Regions from separate parts of the Peribacillus sp. AS_2 genome, predicted to be linked through region 3. Evidence: riboswitches for the same ligand, from Rfam matches in the RefSeq annotation. Region 3 holds a riboswitch; each other region holds the start of a gene.
The links. A riboswitch is a leader RNA that binds a small molecule or an ion and turns the genes downstream of it on or off. The one in region 3 is predicted to bind cobalamin.

Region 1 (7,345 bases), on a different contig from region 3:
TATCCTCCACGCTAGATGTGGATATCAAGAATGAATTCACTGCCCAGTTCAAATACTCGTCGCGATCGCTTTTTTTCAATGGCAGACCTTCTCTAAGTGCAGGCTCATCAACCTGAATCATTTTAATTCCAGCAGATTCCAAGGCAATGACTTCTTTTTCTAAAGCGAGCGCCAGCTGAAAGCAAACATTCTCCCTGGAAATATCATCACGGACGAAAGACCAGTTCAAAATCGTAACAGGACCTGTCAGCATTCCCTTCACCGTCTTCTTCGTCAGTGATTGTGCGTATACACTTTCCTTGACTGTCATCGGTTCGATGAAATGGATGTCGCCGTAGATGACTGGCGGTTTCACGCAGCGGGATCCATAGGACTGAACCCAACCCTTTTCTAAAAAGACGAATCCGCCTAATTTATGACCGAAGTATTCAACCATATCCGTCCGTTCGAATTCCCCATGAACGAGAACATCCAAACCGATTTCTTCTTGGATTTCGATCCACCTGCCGATTTCTTCGTTAACGAATGTTTCATATTGCTTGGCTGTCCATTCACCTCTATTGAATTTCCCGCGTGCTTGTTTAACTTCAAATGTCTGCGGAAAGCTGCCGATCGTAGTCGAAGGGAGAAAAGGCAATTTGAAAAATTCCCGTTGTTTTTGGTAACGGTCTTTAAATGGAAGCTGACGGCCGGCGGTCCTGTTTTTAACCTTTTCTACATTGGATTGTACAGACCCGTGATTTCGGACATTTGAATTGGCCAACGTTTGAATCGTAAATTTATTGGCATCGACTTTTTCGGCGATTGCTTCAATGCCTTGATTATTCCCTTTGACCAAAAGTGCGATTTCCTCAAGTTTCTCATCAGCGAAAGCAAGGGCCTCTTTCACTTCTTTTGAAAGGGCGGTTTCATTACGAACGGTCACCGGGACATGAAGCAGGGAGCAAGAGGGCTGTAGCCAGATTTGGTCCTCGGCTACCTGTTTCTTAAGTGTCTCGATCAATTCGATTTTTTTGGATAAATCGGATAGCCAAATGTTTTTTCCGTCAATCACACCCGCTGCAAGCACTTTGTCCTTAGGGAAGCCGAACGCCTCAAGATTACTTAAATTCCTCCCTTTATCATGTACAAAATCAAGACCGATTCCTTGGACTTTTAATTCGATGACTTCTTGATAGTGTTCCACGGCATCAAAGTATGTTTGTAGCATGATGTTCAGGTTTGGTGCTGCTTCATTCAGTTTTTCATAGAGGTAAGTAACGGTTTGCATATCATCTTTGGAAATGGATGAAACAAGGGAAGGTTCGTCCATTTGAACCCACTTCACGCCTTCTTGCTCCAACTCCCGCAGGATTTGCGTGTATAGGGGAAGCAGTCTCAGGATGATGGCAGGGATTTCCTGTTTATTGAAGCCTTTTGAAAGGGAGAGGAAAGTATAAGGTCCGATCAAAACGGGCTTCGTTTCGATCCCTAGCTTTTCCTTGGCTTCCCGATATGCTGTAAGTGGTTTATTTTCTGTTAAAGTAAGCTGTGCCAGTTTTAATTCAGGGACAATATAGTGATAGTTTGTATTGAACCATTTCGTCATTTCTGAAGCGACTTCATTGTTTCCCCGGGCCATTGAATAATAAACGGAAAGGGGAACACTTCCGCCTTCATAAGCTGAATAACGTTCAGGAACAAGACCGAACATGACGGACATATCGAGCATTTGATCATAGAAAGTGAAGTCGTTGACAGGGATGATATCAATGCCCCGTTGCTGCTGTTTTTGTAAGTTGCCTATACGGATTGCCTTTAGTTGTGACGTAAATTCCGCTTCATCGATTTTACCTGACCAGTATGCTTCCAATGTACGTTTCCATTCACGATCTTCCCCGATTCGAGGGTAACCCAAACTGCTGCTCTTCAAAATTCCCATCCTCCTACATTCAATTGATCGAACAATAAAAAAAAGCATTCCTAACCGTCAAAAAAGAAAGTTAGAAATGCTTAAAATAAAGAGGCATGCAAAATGCCCCTTACAATTATAAGGTCCCTAACACCTCCCTATCTCCCGTAGGTTAAAACAGTGTTGTCGAAATAGGCAGGTCTCCTGACTTAGGGAATATCATTAGCGGCTGGCCTTCCCGATCCGTTGATCAGTGGCATATCGAAAGACGCTAACATTCCCATTACAGTGGCGGGACCGTGCCGGAATTACACCGGACTTCCCTTTTAATCCTAATGAAAATTAGGAACCTATTTCCACATATGAAATTTTGCAAAACCTGCCTTGTTAACTGTTTGCAGGTCAAAGATTTATAAAATAAAAACTATTATAAAAATTTAGACAATCTTAACATATCCGACCAAAAGGGTCAACATGGAAAAAGGATTAGGGAAAGTTTCCGTTTAATGCGTTTGTCGGTGATAAGGCTGATTCCTAAAAAGAATATATTGTTTGGACAGGGAGTATGTATAGAGGAAGTGGCGTTTTGAAATGGGGCGTGGGGGATGACTTTCTACATCTTGATTGCAGGGATCATTTTTTGCATGGTGATGAGCATTCGTACGTTATTTCTTGTTGAGTCGGGAGGAAAGAAATTTTCTCTTGAGGATATGCTGTGGCTTGGCAATTTATATGCGACGATATTAGTTGGATTTGCACTGATTTATTTATTATACGAGCTTCAGAATCATTCGGTGATTCTTGATATGGGCAATCGGTTGGATGGGACTTTCTATGAGCAATTGAAGACTTCTTTTTATTTTAGTGCGATGACGATGTTTTCTGTAGGGTATGGAGATATAGCCCCAATTGGCATGGGAAGGATGATAGCTACCATTCAGGCCTTCATTGGGTATACACTGCCGGCAGCGTTCGTGATTCGTACGGTGATCGATTTGGAGCAGAAAGATAGGAAGGATAAATGAAAGTTGTGTTTCTTTCGATTATTGGGTACTCTTACCATAATGAAAGAAATGGAGGGTTCAATATGACTGTTAAAATTGGCGAAAAAGCACCTGATTTCAAACTCCCTGCAAACAATGGTGAAATGGTTTCCCTATCGGATTTTAAGGGGAAAAACATTGTTTTATATTTTTACCCAAAAGACATGACGCCAGGTTGCACGACGGAGGCCTGTGATTTCCGGGACCATAATGAGCAATTCGAGGAATTGAACGCGGTCATCCTTGGTATCAGCCCAGATCCAGCGGCACGTCATGAAAAATTCATCGAAAAACATGGATTGCCTTTTCTGCTGCTGGCTGACGAAAATCATGAAGCGGCTAAAATCTTTGATGTTTGGCAATTGAAAAAGAACTTCGGCAAGGAGTATATGGGCATTGAACGTTCAACTTTCCTGATTGATAAGGCTGGAAATGTAGTCAAAGAATGGCGAAAAGTAAAGGTTAAAGGCCACGTCGAAGAAGCGCTTGAAACTCTTCGCGAACTCGAAAAATAAGGGATAGGCAGATGAAGGATGAGAGGATAACGAAGCTTGCAGCGAGGCTGGTTCATCATTCGATACAATTACAGCCTAAAGAGAGAATCCTCATACGGGGGCATATCAACACGAAACCATTATTGAAAGAGTTGATTGATGAAATATACAGAGTGGGTGCTTATCCATATGTGGAACTCGAGGACGATGAGATAAGCCGCCACCTGTTACTAGGGAATGTGAAGGAGCAGCTTGACACAGCTTCACAATGGGCCTTGAAGAAATATACGGATATCGATGCGGTCATCATCATCACTGGGGAAGAAAACAATGCGGAAATGACTGATGTTCCTATCGAGAGGCACCGTCTTCAAGGGGAGGCCATGAATTCCCCTACACTTTTTTATGTAAACAACCGACGTTGGGTCTTACTTAATTATCCCACCAAGGCAGCAGCGCAAAAAGCCGGCATGACCTTCAATAGGTACGAAGACTTTCTTTTGAACGTATGCACAATGGATTACGGGAAAATGGAGACGGCTTTGAAGCCGTTAAAACAATTGATGCAACGTACTGACAAAGTCAGGATCGTTTCACCAAGGACAGATTTGACCTTTTCCATCAAAGGCATGCCAGCCGTCATATGTGCCGGAAAAAAGAATTTACCGGATGGGGAAGTATTTACGGCACCCATAAAAGATAGTCTTAATGGAAGGATATCCTTCAACACACCCACAACCTATGAAGGAATCACCTTTAGTGACATAGAATTGAACTTGAAAAAGGGGAAAATCATTAAAGCGACTTCCAATCGTGACCCTGAAATGAACCAAATTCTGAATATTGATGAAGGGTCCCGGTTTATAGGGGAGTTCGCTATTGGAATCAATCCATACATATTGGAACCTATGGACGATATTTTGTTCGATGAGAAAATAAGCGGGAGTCTGCACTTGGCTCTTGGGCTTGCCTATGATGAAGCGGATAATGGAAACCGGTCATCGATACATTGGGATATGGTCTTGATCCAGCGTCCGGAATATGGGGGCGGTGACATCTATTTCGACGACGTCCTGATCAGAAGGGATGGCTTTTTTGTTTTGCCGGAATTACATGCATTAAACCTAAATTCTTTAAAATAAAGCCTTTTTTAATAAGGATGAGGCTTTTGTCCAACTCAAAAAGGGGACACCCGAATATGCTTTATTAAGGGAATACCTCCTCAGAGAAAGTTGCGCGGGACACATAGTGCCCGTGTTTTTTTATGTTAATTAAAAGGGGGAGATTAGTACTTTCGACTGTCATTCCGAATGAAGTTATCCAAACGGAAATGATGAAGGCTTTTCCTGATTTGAACTTCATTTATCAAAAAGGATGGAAAGATGGGCCGCTTCGTGAAGCGGAAATCTTAATTACATATGGTGAAGATTTAACTGAAGAAATCATTGGGAAAGCAGCGAACTTGAAATGGATCATGGTCATGAGTGCAGGGATGGAACTAATGCCATTTAAAGCCATCGAGGAACGAGGCATTATGGTGACCAACGCAAGAGGCATACATAAAATCCCGATGGCCGAGTATACGATAGGGATGCTTTTGCAATATGAAAAGAAATTGAAGCTGCTTATGAAGAATGAAAAGGAAGAATTGTGGGATAGAAAGATTGAAGTAGGGGAATTGAATGGCAAGACCATGCTCGTATTGGGTGTAGGTGCAATAGGAGGGTCTTGGGAAAGCCTTTGGGGTGAAGACGATAGGAGTGAACCGGAGCGGGAAACCGGTGGGATCCATTGATCACCTGTATGACCTGGATCATTTATTGGAAGCCATACAGAGCCGATTATATAGTATCCGTCCTGCCAAGTACGGATGAAACGAAGGGCCTTCTGCAAAAAGAACACTTCAAAGCCATGAAAGAATCTACAGCGTGAATATTGGCCGCGGCGACCTGATTAAAAATGAAGTGCTGATCGAAGCCCTGGATGCCGGGGAATTGTCTCATGCCATCTTGGATGTATTTGATCCGGAGCCTTTAGGAAAAGGGCATCCGTTTTGGAGGATGGAGAATGTTACAGTCACACCGCATCTTTCAAGTAAAAGCGGAGAATATTTACCAAGGACCTTTGCCATATTCGAAAAAAATATGCGTGAATACCTGAAAGCTGGAAAAGACTTCACCAACGTAATCGACTTATCTAGGGGATACTAAGTTCAATGCAAAAATGGGAAAGAATCAAGTCTTCATGAATAAACTAAAAAAGAATGGTTAAGCCATTGAATTATTGACAAATTCAACGTATAAAAGGTACACTATTTATAAACATTATAATTTAAGAATGCATACTTAATGAGAAAAAGAGGTGGATGACGGTGTCTGAAGTTCAGTTAAAAGAAGCGTTGGAATCCTTAAAAGATACCGGTGTAAGAATAACTCCTCAACGCCATGCGATACTTGAGTATTTGATAAGCTGCATGTCCCACCCTACCGCTGATGATATATATAAAGCGCTGGAAGGCAAGTTTCCGAATATGAGTGTGGCAACGGTTTATAACAACCTGCGTGTGTTCCGTGAGGTAGGTTTGGTAAAAGAACTTACGTATGGGGATTCTTCGGCAAGGTTTGATTTTGTGACGACGAATCATTATCATGTAATTTGCCAAACTTGCGGTAAAATTGTGGACTTCGATTATCCTGCATTGGATGAAGTCGAGCATTTCGCAGCACAAGTCACTGGTTTCAATGTTAGTCACCATCGGATGGAAATCTACGGCGACTGTATGGATTGTGCGAAAAAAGAATCGCATTAAAAAAAGTTCCTCCACTTGGTTGGAACTTTTTTTCATGTTTATGAAGAAATGATACAATTGTTAAAGCCTTCGTGAAAGGGAATTCAGCTAATCGACTTAATCATGCAGGCTTTTCCGGTTATATTTTTCATTGAATTCTTCGCCTTCCAACTTTTTGTCAAGTGTCAATGGTTCTTCACAATGCATGCAAATATCTACACGTCCTAGTATTTTTGTAGGTTTGCTGCAGTTAGGGCAGACAACCTGGATCGATTTTGTAGAAAGCATTCCAATCCAGAAATAAACCCCTGTGCTTGCGATTATGAATAAAAGGCCCAGCCCCATGAAAATCGTCATGACAACAGGATGTGTTTTGAAGAAAAGCCCAAGGTACATTACGATAAAGCCAATGAAAATCAAACTCAAAGCAAAAGTGCGTATTTTATTGATTTTGCTAGAATATTTAGCCATGGATTGTCCCTCCTAAAATATAACTTTAACTATAACATAAACAATGGATGGAACAAAAAAGAAATAAAGGATACATATTACTTTTGAATTGAAATGGTTTGGGGTAAGGGAACTAAGCAGGAATTTGAAGAGTTTTGTCGAAAATCTAAAAAAAAGGTTTTGGAGGAATTTATGATGGAAGATATCCTTCGCCCGATTTATCAAGAGCGAGCAAGTTTAAAATCTACACTTGGAATCTTGTTAGTAGAAAAAAGAGATGATAATAGCCCTATTACCGATACGTTTGACTACATCCTTTTTGTAATTGCAGACGAGGCAGAAGAGGCCGTGTTTTTAAAACACTACACATACCAGGATAAAAAGGCGGCCCTGCATATCGTAAAGGAAGACCAATTGAAAGAATGGCTCCTATTAGGCACGAACCGCAAAGTGGTTGACTGGATATATAACGGGAAGGTCCTTTTTGACCGGAACGAATATCTGGACCGTTTGAAAACCGAAATCCGGGAGTTCCCCTTCTATGGAAGGAAGTTAAAGATGGGGATGGAGTTCGCGAAGTTAATTCGCAGGTACATGGATGGGAAAAGCTTCTTCGAAAAAGGCCATCATCTTGAGGCATACAATCATATCGTTCATTCCCTGCATCATTTGGCCCGTT
Region 2 (7,345 bases), on a different contig from region 3:
GAAAGGGTTTTTGACCAGCCCTTGATGTTCACGTGGTGGGCTGCGGTCATTGCATCTACCGTGGTAGCTTTTCCGCTAATGTACCAATCCGCTAAAACGGGCTTTGAAGGTATAGATGAAGAAATTGAAAATGCAGCAAGGGTTGACGGGGCCGGGGAGTGGAGGTTATTCCTGTTTGTAACCCTCCCATTGGCGGTCAAATCGATCGTCACAGGTGCCATCCTAAGTTCAGCGCGTGCGTTGGGGGAATTCGGGGCCACACTCATGTTTGCCGGAAACATTCCCGGACAGACACAAACCATACCGACCGCGATTTATATCGCCATGGACTCCGGGAATATGACATTGGCCTGGCTATGGGTTGCCGTAATCATTGTCATTTCATTCATTATGCTTTTTATCGTGACATACATAAAATGAATGCTGTTTTTCGTATATGCTTATGAATAAGCGAGGTGCGGCTTCTACGTCCTCTTTATGGGTGAATCCGTTTTTTTCGTAAAGATTTCGTGCGGGAAGGTTCATTTTACCGGTCGAAACGGATATCTTTTCCCAGTCGACGTGTAATTGGAGAGCATGCAACAATGCGTCCGCAATACCCTGCCGAAAATAATCAGGATGGACGACCATTCGGCAAATCAGCAATTGGCCATACTCTTTTGTATAAGATATGGCACCAGCTAAGGCATCACCCTTTAAATAGCATAAAAACGTTTCATGGCAATGTATGAATTGGTCATATGTTTCCAATAGAGGAGGTATATCGGCAAAACCGATCATTTCCGCTTCCACCTTATAGGATTCTTTCTGCAGTTTAAATAGCTGCTGGCCATAGTCTGATTCCAGGTCCCGAATTCTCATGATCAAATCCTATCACTCCTTTTCATTACATTATAATGGAAGAGGGGGATTATTGTTTCTAATCAGTCTGTGTTATAATCGACAAACAATATGAACTAATGAAATGAGGAAGAAATTTGTTAACATTTGAAGAAAAATTGAGCATCATTGAAACTTTTCCGGAATTACAGCGAAAAGACGTTTCATTGGGACGTGTGAACTTCCATTATCCAGATAGCGTCCAGGAGAAAAAGATCGTCGTTCAGCACTTGCATCCCAATGGAAATGGGTTCGTTTACGCAGGGCATATGAGAAAAAAAGACACTGACCGTAAAGGTTTTATCAATATACGTGACTATAATGAAGCCGAATTAAAAGAATTGATCCAAAGAAGCGTGGATTACCTATCTGAACCTCCGGCTGAAATCGAAGAAGAGGAAAACGAGTTCGCTAGGTTGGAAGGGGCATGGATTGGCCCTGAAAAGCAAGAGCTTACACTTCAAAAGGAAGACCTGCTTTGGAATGTTTATTCAGGGTCGAATCTTGAGGAATGTTTCGAAAGTCCGGTTGAGGCGGAGCGCTACTTATTGGACGAAGGCTTCCGACAAAGCAAGAAAAGGAATATGTAGAATTTTAGGATAATTTGTCGGTTGATTTACGGCGATAATCTTGTTTTTTTAGGATTTTCCATGATATAATATGAGTAATTATTTTTGTTCGGAAAAGTTTGATAGAAGGATTTACTGTAATAGGATTCCTCTTGAAACATTATCCAGAACCAAAAATAGTAATAAAATGGATTTTTCCAAACACAGGAGGAACTATCATGGTACAAGGTAAAGTAAAATGGTTTAACGCAGAAAAAGGTTTCGGTTTCATCGAAGTTGAAGGCCAAGACGATGTATTCGTACATTTCTCAGCTATCCAAGGTGAAGGCTTCAAAACGCTTGAAGAAGGCCAAGAAGTTTCTTTCGAAATCGAGCAAGGCGCTCGTGGACCACAAGCTGCTAACGTTCAAAAATAATTGAACGCATATAAAAAAAAGACTCCGATTTTGGAGTCTTTTTATTTTTCTTTTTTTTCGGCGATTTCCTTTAATGCTTTGTCCAATTTTTCTTCGATCCGTTTAGTACGATTAAAATGCCCTGACAGGAAAAATACGATGAATATAACGAATGCGACAAGCATTAGCATGAAAAGGATAGGAAGGAACTGGGTTATATTCTCAGTCATTGGATATCATCTCCTTTTTTCTCCATTATACTTCATGCTTACCGTTGCTATGCTTGAGGGTGCCAAGTTTTTAAAAAAACACTGAAAGAGGATATGCGAAAACGCATATCCCCTTTCAGTCAGTTCTGGAATAGCGAAGCGAACTTTTGAAGTCTGTGCAGGTCTGATTCTTGATACATCTGTTCTATCTTCAATGTCACCAATAACTGGCTCTTCGCAAATAACATGTCCCGGAAATGATCGACCGCCCCACAAAAATGATTATAGTTGGTTTCGCCAGTGCCGAAGACTCCCGTTTTCAGGCGAGCAATAGGCAACTGTTCCAGTTCTTTATAAAAGGCAGCTGATTTAGCGGGAAGCTCCCCATTGCCCCATGTATAGGTGCCGACGATCAAGGCATCGTAATCCGGCAATGTACGTAAATCGAATTCATTCATTCGATATAGGAAAGCCTCAGGTAAAAGGGCAGCGAGGGCTTCGGCAAGCGCTTTTGTATTGCCGCCGGCAGAATGATAGACAATGGCGATTTTACAGCTCATCGAACCCATTGCTGGCATTTACTTGACTGTATGTCCTTGACTTCTGTTCGAAGAAATCGGTTTTGGTAAGGCCGATGGATTCATCATCGAACGTTTTGATCCATGGCATCGGGTTCTCGCCATACTCTTTATACAAATTTTCAAGGCCTAGCATACGTAACCGTTTGTTGGCGATATATTCGATGTACTCATTGAATTCTTCCAAATCGAGATCGGCTTTCGTTTGGATATCTTCGAGCATATATTCAGACCATTCCTTTTCGAGTTCGACTGCTTTTTCAATCGTTGTATAGATGAACTTCGTGTTTTCTTCATTATTTAACTCAGGATATTCATACATCAAGATTTGAACGAGCATGCCAATGAAATCGAAATGGACCATTTCATCGCGATGAATATAGGATATCATCGTAGCTGAACCGGTCATTAGATTTTGGCGTCCTAGATTATAATAAAAGGCGAAAGCCAAATAGAAATAAATCCCTTCAAGGTTCGTTGAATGGATCAGTGCCTCGAATAAATGCTGAGGGCTGGGATCGTCCACGAACGTTTGATAAGCATCAACGATCGGTTGGTTACGCTTAATCACTTCAGGATGTTCTTTGATGCGGTCGAAAAGCTGTTTTTGCTTGCCTACCGGAATCAAGGAAGCAAGGATATAGGAATAAGACTCATTATGGATCGATTCCTGCTGGGCCATGTTGGCCAGGATAGCTTTTGCCGCCGGATCTTTTATGTACCGAAGGATCTCTACTAAAGTGGGCGTTTGAAGACTGTCCATTCCAGCAATCATCGTAAGGATATCGAGAAAAGCGTCCTGGATATCTTCATCCAATTCGCCCCACTGCTTTTTATCCTGAATCATGTTCACGCTCGAAGGCTTCCAAAAGTTATTGATGAGCTGTGTATAGGTATCATAGAATTTTTCATACTGTATATCGTTCCAAAGGAGGAAGCCTGAAGCTTCTCCTTTGAAAACACCGGTTGCCTTTGTTGGATGCGTCGGTTCGAGCATCCGAATTTTTTTTATATGATTGGTCATTCGTGAAAACTCCTTTAAGAATAGATTACTGGGTCATGATTGACGTTAACTTGAACAGCTTTCGCAGGCATTGTCATATTCGGAAGACGTCGAACGAACATAATACGTTGATTTCAACCCGCTTTCCCATGCCGTTAAATGGATGTCCAAAAGGACCTTCGCTTTGATTGTATTGTGTACATACAGATTAAAGCTGATTGCTTGGTCAATATGGCGTTGGCGGGCTGCATTTTGCCTGATGCTTTCCAGTTGATCCAAATTGAATCGCGTCTTTTTATAATATTCATACGTATTTGGCGTCAAGCCTGGTGCGGTCACCTTGAATTTGAAGTTTTTCTTTTCTTCGTAAAATTCAATTTCATACAAAGGATCGATTCCATCCGTGGAATTACCGATTTTGGCTGTCGATGAATTGGGGGCAATCGCCATTAAATAGCCATTACGGGTTCCGTGCTCCTGCACGTCTTCTTTTAAATCCAGCCATTTTTGATCTGTATAGTCACGCAATTCGAAATAGTCCCCTGTATGCCAATCAGAACCTTCAAAGTATGGGTAAGATCCTTTTTCCTTGGCCAGTTCGTTGGATGCCTTGATAGTTAAGTAAGCGATCTTTTCGTATAAAGCATCTGCATAGCGAACAGCCTCATCGGATTCCCAATAAATATTCTGTGTGGCAAGTAAATGATGCCATCCAAACGTTCCTAAACCAATTGCCCGGTACCGTTTGTTCGAGATGGATGCTTGTTTGACAGGAAGATTATTCACATCAATGACATTGTCCAGCATACGGATCTGAATGGGAATCAATCTTTCCAGAACATCGCTGCCCACCGCTCGGGGCAAGTTAATGGATGAAAGGTTGCAGACAACGAAATCGCCGCTTTTACGAACCACAACAACATCTCCATCTTCTGTTTCATATTCATCCGTGATCGTCGAAGGGCTTAGGTTTTGGGCAATCTCCGTGCAAAGGTTAGAACAATAAATCATACCTTTATGTTTATTCGGATTCTTCCGATTCACTTCATCGCGGTAGAACATATACGGTACGCCTTCTTCTAATTGAGAAATCATGATGCTTTTCATGATGTCCATCGCATTGATTTTTTCAAAGCTATAGTTTGGAAGTGTGCCATTTTCTGCGGCCTCGACAGCAAGTGCATAATGATTCCTGAAGCTTCCTTCGCCTTTCTTTTCGTCATAAAGATCTTCAAGTGAAAATCCAAGGGTTTGCTTAACGGTATGCGGATCGAAAAGATACCATTCTTTTCTGTCGCGTACAGCCTCCATGAATAAATCCGGTATGCATACACCTGTAAAAATATCATGTGCTTTTAATCTGTCATCCCCGTTTTGAGTCTTCAAATCGAGGAAGCTCATGATATCTTTATGCCAGGCATCCAAGTAAATCGCGATGGCGCCTTTACGTTGCCCCAATTGATCGACACTTACAGCTGTCTGGTTGAATAGTCGAATCCAGGGCGTCGTTCCGGAACTGTTTCCAGAGAAACCGCGGATATCGGAACCAAGCGAGCGAACCTTACCGACGTAAAGACCAACACCGCCGCCGAATTTAGATACTTTTGCCGCATCGTAGTTTGATAGGTAAATTCCGTCGATGGAATCTTCAATTGCGTCGATAAAGCAGGAGCTTAACTGTCCATGTGTTTTACCTGCATTGGAGAGTGTAGGAGTCGCAACGGTCATATAAAGGTTGGACATGGCCCAGTATGCTTCTTTTGTCAGTTGCAGGCGGTGCTCCGTTTTTTCCATTCGCATGATTTCCATCGCGATGATCATGAAACGTTCTTGCGGCAGTTCGAAGACCTTGTCCTTTTTTGGGCGGGCCAGATAACGGTCATTCAATAAGTAGATGCCTATGTAAGAGAATAATTTATCTTTTTCCGGGTCGATCACCGATCCCAATTCCTCAATTTCCGCTTTTGTATATGAAGATAGCAGTTCTGGTTTATAAATGGGATAACGCTGACCTTCCGATAGCTGGGAGAGTTCTGTGATCAGCTCATAGAATGGGCCATAACTCTTGCCTTCATAACCTCGATTGGCTTGTGCATCCCTATACATTGTATTCAACAGTTCTGCTGCAGCAACGAAAGTCCAATCCGGGGCATCGATATCCACGCCTTCAAGAGCGAGCTGAATCAGTTTTTTTGAAGCCTGTTCTTCGGTTGAGTCACTTTTGCGATCAAGCCATTTTGTAAAACGCTTTTTGAACTTTTCCATATCGAGACGGCCTTCGAATTCCTTCGATAACATCTCAAGCTGGAGGGATTTCGCTTCTGTGTCATTTTCACTTATGGTAGAGTTATATGTTTGAGTCATTAATAATCCTCCTTGTTAACTTCCGCTAAAATAAAAAAACCGCCCAAAGAATTGAGCGGATCAAACGATAGAATAAAAGAGGCATGAAAAAATAGCCGTTATACTATCGTTTCATCATCTCAATCCCCGAAGAATAAGAAACGTGAAAAATTCAAGGCAGGTCTCCTGACTCATGATCATCCTACTTTGAGTCCTTCCCGTATAGAGAGCTATACAGTGGTTTTCTCATTTCGTCACATTTACAGTTGCGGGGACAGTTCCGGGTTTACACCGGATTCCCTTTTCAGCCATCACTGGCACCTTGGATTATAAAAATTCTATATATAGTTATTGGAATTGTTTATGTAATCAATATCTAGTATTTCTGCTTATATTATCGTAAGCCATATACGATGATAATTCAACTAATATATTTGAAAAAAACCAACCCTTATCTATTGACAAAGTGATGGAAGAGGGTGGGGGAATGAAAGATTTTATGGGGGAATGGATAAATCAAGCGCTGATTTTACGGGATTTTGTGTTAAAATAAAGTGTCTAGTAAAGGTGGCTCTCCGTTATTGCACTGAGGGGATTCGCGGAAAAATATTTATGAAAAAGGGGATAAAATCTTGGAAAAAGTATTAGTTTTTGGACATAAAAACCCGGATACAGACACAATCTGTTCAGCAATCGCTTATGCAGATCTTAAAAAACAGCTAGGTATCAACGCTGAACCAGTTCGTCTGGGTGAAGTGAATGGTGAAACTCAATATGCATTGGACCAATTCAAATTCGATGCTCCCCGTCTTGTGGAAAAAGTTGCAGGGGAAGCTGATGGCGTAATCCTGGTCGATCATAACGAACGCCAGCAAAGTGCTGAAGATATTGACCAAGTCCGTGTGTTGGAAGTTATCGACCATCACCGTATCGCTAACTTTGAAACAAGCGATCCATTATATTACCGTGCAGAACCAGTTGGCTGTACGGCAACCATCTTAAATAAAATTTATAAAGAAAACGGCATTGAAGTCCCTAAAGCAATCGCAGGTCTTATGCTGTCTGCCATCATTTCCGATTCTTTATTGTTCAAATCGCCGACTTGCACGGAGCAGGACGTTGCAGCAGCAATGGAACTCGCTGCCATTGCTGGAGTCGACGCTGAAAAATATGGCTTGGAAATGTTGAAAGCGGGAGCTGACTTAAGCGACAAAACGATTGCCCAGCTCATCACTCTTGATGCCAAGGAATTCTCCATGGGAATGGCTAAAGTGGAAATAGCACAGGTCAATGCCGTTGATCCGAACGAAGTCCTTGCTAAGCAAGCAGAATTGGAAGCAGCGATTGAAGCGGTCATCGCAGTGAAGGA
Region 3 (7,345 bases):
ATCGTGTCGCAGTCGTAGGAATGGTGATATTCGGTTCGCTTGCCTCGCTGGATTTTGTTTGGGGACTGGCTGACTTGCTTATGGCCCTTATGGCGATTATCAACCTGATTGCCATAGCATTACTAGGGAAAATTGCTTTTGCTGCACTGGCGGATTATCAAAAGCAAAAGAAAAGTGGGAAAAATCCAGTTTTCCATGTGAACAATATTAAAGGTTTGAAGAATGTGGAATGTTGGGGTGACCCATCCGATAATGTGGATGTGAAAAAGGAAGCCTAAGTTCTCATTAAGCTTACAAGTAATTCCTTGAAAGGGGATTTTACTTGTAAGCTTTTTTCGTCTTTTCCCCCTTTTTTCATCATTATTGAATATTGCTTCGTTTTTTACACAAAATACCTTTGTCTTTAATACTGCAATGATAATTTAAAAACTAGGAGTGAAACAAATGGATAGGAAGCAATCAAAAAATGAATCTTCAGAAGTTGCCGGGAGAATATATGATGTCAGCGATTATAAACGGGAAGATCCTTTATCTTCTGGACTGGCTCAAACCCACGAACAAGTCTCGGATACTTATGCGGAAGGCGAGAAAAAGGCAGTCATTGATGATGTGAACGGAAGGGATATTGAGATTAAAAAAGAAAAGGAAGAAAAGTAATACTGAGGTTTTTGCTTTTGAACAAGGATTATCGCTGAATATTTTAAAGATATATCGGGTCCCCTAGCTTCTGGAAAGGTGAAACAGAAGCTAGGGGATCTTAATTAATAAATTTTTTCTGTTTCCAAGTTTTGAAGCAATTCTTCCTTCGTTCTTGGGAAAAGGTCCCTTTCTGCAAGATTCCTTGATTGAAGAAGGGCTTGAAACATTTCAAAAATCCACGGTTTCTCCAGATGTGCCTGCAGCAAAACGTCTTCATCATGGAAAACGGAAACAGGGTCCCCTTGGTATATGACCTTACCATCGTTCATGACCACGATTTCATCTGCCCATTGGTAAGCAAAATTAACATCATGGGTTGAGAGGATTATCGTTTTATCAGGGTGGTGGATACTGTCCAGCAGATTCATGATCTGTCTTGAGAAATAAGGATCCAATCCAGCGGTAGGCTCGTCCAGTAGCCAGACATCGGGCTCCATGGCAAGTACCCCTGCGATGGCGACCCGTTTTTTTTGCCCAAGGCTCAAAAAATGGGTAGGTCTATCTTTTAGTTCGGTTACTTCCGTTTCAGCCATTGCCCAATTTACTTTCTCCTGCACTGTAATTCTATCCCATCCTAAATTCATTGGTCCAAACGATATATCCTGTTGTACATTAGCGGAAAAGAGCTGAGAGTCGGGATCTTGAAAAACGATACCGACTTGCTTTCGTAATGATAATAATGCTTTCCGGTCATATTTCATTTTCTTGCCCTTAAATCTGATCTTTCCTGCAGTAGGTTGTAATAGACCATTTAAATGGAGGAATAAAGTCGATTTGCCAGCACCATTATTGCCTAATAATGCAATTTTTTTACCTTGTTGGATCGTTAGCGAAAGTCCTTTTAAAGCGAAGGTTCCATCTGCGAATTGATGGGTGAGGCCTTCTATATGAAAAATATGCTCGTCCATTGTTGGGTTGCCTCCAATTTACAAATATCCATTAATAAGGATTAAGCTTCCTAGTATGACAATCGCGATCAGCCAATTGCGTGAGGAATAGGTGTAAGTATCCTCGATATAGGAAAGGTTCTCCTGATAGCCTCTTGCGTTCATGGCCATCGTCAACTGTCCAGAGCGCTGCAATACTCCTAAAAATAATGATGAAATTAGTAATCCGAGAGATCGAATGCCTTTCCTAAACGAACCATACCCCAGCCGTGAAGCTTGTGATTGGTGAATGGCCAAAGCCGTATCTAAAAAAATAAAGATGAATCGATAGGTCAATTCTATTAAATCGACCAATAACGAAGGCACTTTAAGTTTTCGCAGCACGGATAGGATGACGGTAATGGGTGTAGTTAAGGTAAGGAAATATAAACAGCTGATGCTGCAGAATACGACAGTGATCAAATTGGCCACCGTACCAAAGCTGTCATCGCTGATGAATATTTGCCAATTCCCGATCTTCCAGGACCACCATATATTCGAAATCGAAGTGAATTTACTAGTGAAAGAAAAAAGGATGGTAATGGTTCCTGATAGTATAAAAAATCCTGGTAATAGGAGTAATTTAAGATAAAAAGAAAGCGGGATTTTTGCCGCGAAAATGATTAAAGCGCTCATCACCGTAAAAGTGATGAGCGAAACGGCCATATCCCTTACCGTTAACGAAAACAGCAAAAGAGAGAGTGCAAAAACCATCTTTTCCAACGGATGTACATCCTTTAGCCCATTGAAATAGGCATATTTATCAATGAGTAACATGCTTCGATTTTTCGGCCAATTCTTGTTTGGTTTGCTTATTCCTTTGTCTCATCACACCAATGAAGTATCCAATGAAACCGGCTCCGATTGCAGCTTGAAGCGCAAATAATAAGCTTTCGGTTTCTGCACCTGGCGGCTCCCAAATACTGTTGAACCATGGCTTGTATTCCGGATGGATCTTAGTGATGGCTTCCTCAGCTTCGCCGTCGGCACCGCCAAATTCCGTTCCTTGTTGGGTGATTAACGGTAAGGTTGCAAGAATGACAACCAGGAAAAGCAGCAGTAAACTTTTTTTCATTTTAACGGGCCTCCTTAGATAAAACTCGCAGCAATTTCAATTCGCCTAGATTGTATTTTTTCAAGAAATTCATTACGACGACTGTCAATAACCCCTCACTGATGGCCAAGGGAATTTGGGTCAGGGCAAAAATCCCTGCAAATTTACTGAAAGAGGCCATGAATCCTCCTACCTCGGAAGGGAAAGCAAGAGCAAGTTGAACGGAAGTTACCACATAGGTGCCCAAATCCCCAAAAGCAGCTGCCAAGAATACGGCAAGTGAAAAAGACCATCCCAATTTAGTTGCGCCCTTGAAGACAAAGTAAGCAATGAAGGGTCCGCAAACGGCCATGGAGAATGCATTGGCCCCTAATGTCGTCAATCCTCCGTGTGCCAGTAAAACAGCTTGAAATAACAGAACGATGGAGCCGACCACGCTCATGGCCAATGGTCCGAATAGTATGGAACCTAAACCAACTCCGGTAGGGTGCGAAGAACTTCCCGTAACGGAAGGAATCTTTAGGGCCGATAATATAAATACAAATGCGCCCGATAGGCCAAGTATCATTTTTGTTTCAGGGTTTTCCCTTACTTTGGACCTAATGGACCGGTAACCCAAGATTAAAAATGGAAGCGTCACGGCCCACCAGAATATAGCCCATTCTATGGGTAAAAAGCCCTCCATGATATGCATGGCCAATGCCCGTTTCGGGACAAAAAGCAGTAAAATGACAAAATAAATAATTTTCCAATTGGTTCTTTTCATTCTTTCTCCTTTCAACACTTTTTATTGTTCTGATCAATCTTGAGAAGAAAAGCGGCGCGCTCAAACTAAAAAGCACTTCTCTCAAAGGAAAGAAGTGCGTAATGAACAGGAATTTTGCAGCATGAACCAACCATGGGCCATTTTGCCTGATCCGCACGCCCATCCTCGTAGGCTGAAACAGTTTCACGCTTCATGGCAGGTCTCCTGGCTTTGGTTCATCATCCCATTACATCCTTCCCATCTCATTTGACAGTGGATTAAAGTTAACGTAATGGAACTTCCCTTTACAGTGGCGGGACCGCTCCGGATTTTCACCGGCTTCCCTTTTAAGCTGAATTCCGAGAAATTCAACACCATGAAACTTATGTAATTATTTAGAAAATTCTCGTATAGTGTACCATAAAGAAATAATTCCAGCTACACTATCTTTTTTTTGAGGCCGAAATTTGTTGCGAGGAAAGGTTTGTAACTGGTTTTACACGTTTAAACTTTTCTAAACAGTCGGAATAAACTATTGAATTTTGACAAAGTTGTTATATGATAGATTAAGTTAGTTTGAAATGTATAATAAAACCAAATATTTCATTTTAAAAGTGCCCTTGTGTGAATAAGCAAGGGATAATAGGGAAATCGGTGAAAATCCGATGCAGCCCCCGCTACTGTAAACGCTGATGAAATTGTCGATAGCCACTGGCATGATGCCGGGAAGGGACAAAGTAAAATGAAGCGTAAGCCAGGAAACCTGCTTTTAAAATTGCATGATACTTTTCGGAGGGAAAGGTAGAAGGACTATGACGATTTTGGGAGGATTTGGCATGCTTGCCTTTGGCTCCTCATTCATATAGTTTTTTTAAAACCTTGACTCTTATGTTAAGGTTTTTTATTTTGCCTTTTCCCTGAACTCAGGAGGAAGAACATGACTACTTGGAACTTGACGGGTACAAATACGCATCTGTTGATTTGTAATGGGAGCAGCTGCATGAAAAAGGGCGGGGAAGAAGTAACCCAAGCGATTCGCGATGAAATTGCTTCAAAAGGACTGGATCTGAAAATCCATACAACGAGGACCCGCTGTAACGGAAGATGTAAGGATGCCTGCGTTGTGATTGCCTATCCCCAAGGAAACTGGTATCGAGTGGAAACGCCTGATTTCGGTCGGCAGATCGTCAGTAATATCGATGATGGTGAGTTTGTTCCACAGATGATCTATCAGTATAATGACGGGGAAATGGCCCCTAATCCAGATTTTCCTGCTCATACGGGTATTTCAAAGAACAAAGCGTAAAAGGAGATGTCTTAATGAGTACAAACGGTAAATTATTCGTCGTGGGCTTTGGGCCCGGGAATTTTGAACACATTACCAAACGTGCCGTCGAAGCCCTTCAAGAAAGTGACTACATCATTGGTTATAAAACTTATGTTGAACTCATTCAGGGACTGCTAACAGATCAAACGATCATTAGTACGGGGATGACTGAAGAGGTATCACGTGCACAGGAAGCAGTGAAACAAGCGGAGCTGGGAAAGAAAGTGGCGGTGATTTCCAGTGGGGATGCCGGAGTTTACGGGATGGCAGGGTTGGTTTATGAAGTATTGATTGAAAAAGGCTGGAAAGAAGAAACTGGAGTGGGCATTGAAGTCATTCCTGGCATTTCTGCAATCAACTCATGTGCGTCTTTACTTGGGGCGCCCGTCATGCACGATTCGTGTACGATCAGCCTCAGTGATCATTTAACTCCTTGGGAACTGATCGCTAAAAGGGTTGAAGCAGCTGCAATGGCAGACTTTGTCATCGCGCTTTATAATCCGCGCAGCGGCAGGCGGACCCGGCAAATTGTTGAAACACAGAAGATTCTCCTTCGCTACCGCTCGCCGGATACACCTGTCGGGTTGGTGAAAAGTGCTTATCGCGATAGGCAGGATATTGTCATAACCAATTTGCAGGATATGTTGAATCACGATATTGGAATGTTGACAACCGTCATTATCGGTAATTCATCCACCTTTTTATATGATGACAAAATCATCACACCAAGAGGCTATCAGAGAAAATATACGCTGAATTCGGAAAAGCAAACATTGAAGCCGCATCAGCGACTGCAAAAAGAAGCGGAACCGTGGGCATTAGATCAAGAAGCCTTAACCGAGTCCGCTGGAGGAGTTGGATTACTTACAAAAGCACCAGAAAAGAAGCCAGCTTCCTATGAAATGGCAATGGAGGCCCTGTCAAGAGTCAAGGGTCAAGCCGTTAAGCAGTCCATTCAGCCGATTGTTCAGCAAAAAATGGAGTCGGTATTCGAACTTGCCGTTAGTCCAGGTGTGGCGAATAAACAATTCACTCCCAAACAAATGATGACACTTGCGGAAGTTGTCGGGGAAAAGGGAACGATGGAGTATACGCCAAATCATAAAATCGTCTTAAAGATTCCGACAATGGATCCGGAAAGCATTACAGGGAAATTGCAATCAGCAAACTTTCTTTTGTCGCCGATTGGGGATGTACTGACATTAAAAGCCTGTGATTTCTGTGATGGTGAAAAAGCGGAATCCATTCCTTATGCGGACGAAATACACCGGGTGCTTGGCGGAATGAGCATGCCCAAGGAACTGAACATCGGTTTTAATGGGTGTGGGATGGCTTGTTATAGTGCTGTGATGGATGATATCGGGATTGTCTTCCGAAAAGGGAAGTTCGACTTATTTCTTGGAGCTAAACCGGTTGGAAGAACAGCCCATCCGGGTCAGCCGGTAGCGGAAGGCATTGAACCGGAACAGCTTGTAGAACTGATCACGGACATTGTCGGCGAGTATAAGCAAAATGCCCATCCAAATGAGCGGCTTTTTAAATACTTCAAACGGTCGAAAAAGATACAGAATTTTTCTTATCAGGACATCGCTCCAAAAATAAACATAGAGCCTGCGCCTTGTGAAGACTAATCAAGAGGGGGAAAGTAAATGAAAGCAGTTTTGTTCGTAGGACACGGAAGCCGGTTGGCTTCGGGAAATGAAGAAGTCCGTAATTTTATTGAAAATATGATTCCGGCAATGGACGGGCGTTTCCTAGTGGAAACGTGCTTCTTGGAATTTGCGGCACCGAATATATCCAAAGGAATCGATAATTGTGTAAAACGAGGGGCTACTGAAGTTATCGTCATACCGATCATTTTGTTGCATGCAGGACATTCGAAATTACATATCCCAGCTGAAATAGAGGATGGGAAAACCAAGTATCCAGAAGTGAAATTCACATACGGCCAAACGATCGGGGTCCACCATGATGTATTGACGATCCTGACAGACCGTCTTGAGGAAGCGGGATTCGATACGACCTCTGAACATTCTGAGACAGCGATATTGCTAATTGGCCGAGGTGGCAGTGATGCTGATGCCAATAGTGATATATATAAAATTTCACGATTATTATGGGAAAAATTAAGCGTTAAATGGGTCGAAACAGCCTTCATGGGTGTAACGGACCCTCACGTGGATGAAGGTATTGAACGATGCATCCGCTTAGGGGCAAAAAAAATTGTGATGCTGCCATATTTCCTCTTCACTGGGGTGTTGATGGAAAGAATGGAGGATATGCTGAAAGGCTATCAAGAGCAATATCATGATCGAGAATTCATATTGGCAAAGTATTTTGGATATCATCCAACCTTACAGAACATTCTGCAAGAACGAGTAATTGAAGCCAGTGAAGGCAAATCAAGCGGGGCGCGTGATTTGGAAAACTATCGTAAACATGTCGAGGAACATGGACATGCTCATCACCATCACCATCACGACCACGATCATGATCACCATCACGACCACGACCATGATCATCACCATGATCATGATGGGCAAGCGGTGGGGACATCAAAATGATTTTGTTCTTGGCGGGTACAAGTGATGCAA

Region 1: linked by a shared signal. The riboswitch ahead of metE (5-methyltetrahydropteroyltriglutamate--homocysteine S-methyltransferase) and the one ahead of OTG27_RS10240 ((2Fe-2S) ferredoxin domain-containing protein) in region 3 are both predicted to bind cobalamin.
Region 2: linked by a shared signal. The riboswitch ahead of OTG27_RS06955 (ribonucleoside-diphosphate reductase subunit alpha) and the one ahead of OTG27_RS10240 ((2Fe-2S) ferredoxin domain-containing protein) in region 3 are both predicted to bind cobalamin.

What each region holds. Positions count from the first base shown of each region.
Region 1 is NZ_JAPTGA010000006.1:352,729-360,073, forward strand. Features, by position in the region: gene metE (5-methyltetrahydropteroyltriglutamate--homocysteine S-methyltransferase) at 1-1,921, opposite strand, end outside; cobalamin riboswitch at 2,069-2,260, opposite strand; gene OTG27_RS13725 (potassium channel family protein) at 2,497-2,916, shown strand; gene bcp (thioredoxin-dependent thiol peroxidase) at 2,979-3,449, shown strand; gene OTG27_RS13735 (aminopeptidase) at 3,461-4,570, shown strand; gene OTG27_RS13740 (Rossmann-fold NAD(P)-binding domain-containing protein) at 4,693-5,223, shown strand; gene OTG27_RS13745 (NAD(P)-dependent oxidoreductase) at 5,220-5,360, shown strand; gene OTG27_RS13750 (NAD(P)-dependent oxidoreductase) at 5,357-5,638, shown strand; gene perR (peroxide-responsive transcriptional repressor PerR) at 5,794-6,237, shown strand; gene OTG27_RS13760 (YgzB family protein) at 6,334-6,687, opposite strand; gene OTG27_RS13765 (nucleotidyltransferase-like protein) at 6,862-7,345, shown strand, end outside.
Region 2 is NZ_JAPTGA010000003.1:295,726-303,070, forward strand. Features, by position in the region: gene modB (molybdate ABC transporter permease subunit) at 1-420, shown strand, start outside; gene OTG27_RS06925 (GNAT family N-acetyltransferase) at 382-861, opposite strand; gene OTG27_RS06930 (hypothetical protein) at 978-1,469, shown strand; gene OTG27_RS06935 (cold-shock protein) at 1,667-1,864, shown strand; gene OTG27_RS06940 (hypothetical protein) at 1,906-2,073, opposite strand; gene OTG27_RS06945 (flavodoxin domain-containing protein) at 2,193-2,630, opposite strand; gene OTG27_RS06950 (ribonucleotide-diphosphate reductase subunit beta) at 2,602-3,654, opposite strand; gene OTG27_RS06955 (ribonucleoside-diphosphate reductase subunit alpha) at 3,700-5,997, opposite strand; cobalamin riboswitch at 6,136-6,316, opposite strand; gene OTG27_RS06960 (manganese-dependent inorganic pyrophosphatase) at 6,609-7,345, shown strand, end outside.
Region 3 is NZ_JAPTGA010000005.1:9,165-16,509, forward strand. Features, by position in the region: gene OTG27_RS10210 (alanine/glycine:cation symporter family protein) at 1-278, shown strand, start outside; gene OTG27_RS10215 (YozQ family protein) at 445-657, shown strand; gene OTG27_RS10220 (energy-coupling factor ABC transporter ATP-binding protein) at 762-1,607, opposite strand; gene cbiQ (cobalt ECF transporter T component CbiQ) at 1,626-2,402, opposite strand; gene OTG27_RS10230 (energy-coupling factor ABC transporter substrate-binding protein) at 2,389-2,700, opposite strand; gene OTG27_RS10235 (energy-coupling factor ABC transporter permease) at 2,702-3,445, opposite strand; cobalamin riboswitch at 3,623-3,818, opposite strand; cobalamin riboswitch at 4,020-4,209, shown strand; gene OTG27_RS10240 ((2Fe-2S) ferredoxin domain-containing protein) at 4,362-4,730, shown strand; gene cobJ (precorrin-3B C(17)-methyltransferase) at 4,745-6,382, shown strand; gene OTG27_RS10250 (sirohydrochlorin chelatase) at 6,401-7,315, shown strand; gene cobK (precorrin-6A reductase) at 7,312-7,345, shown strand, end outside.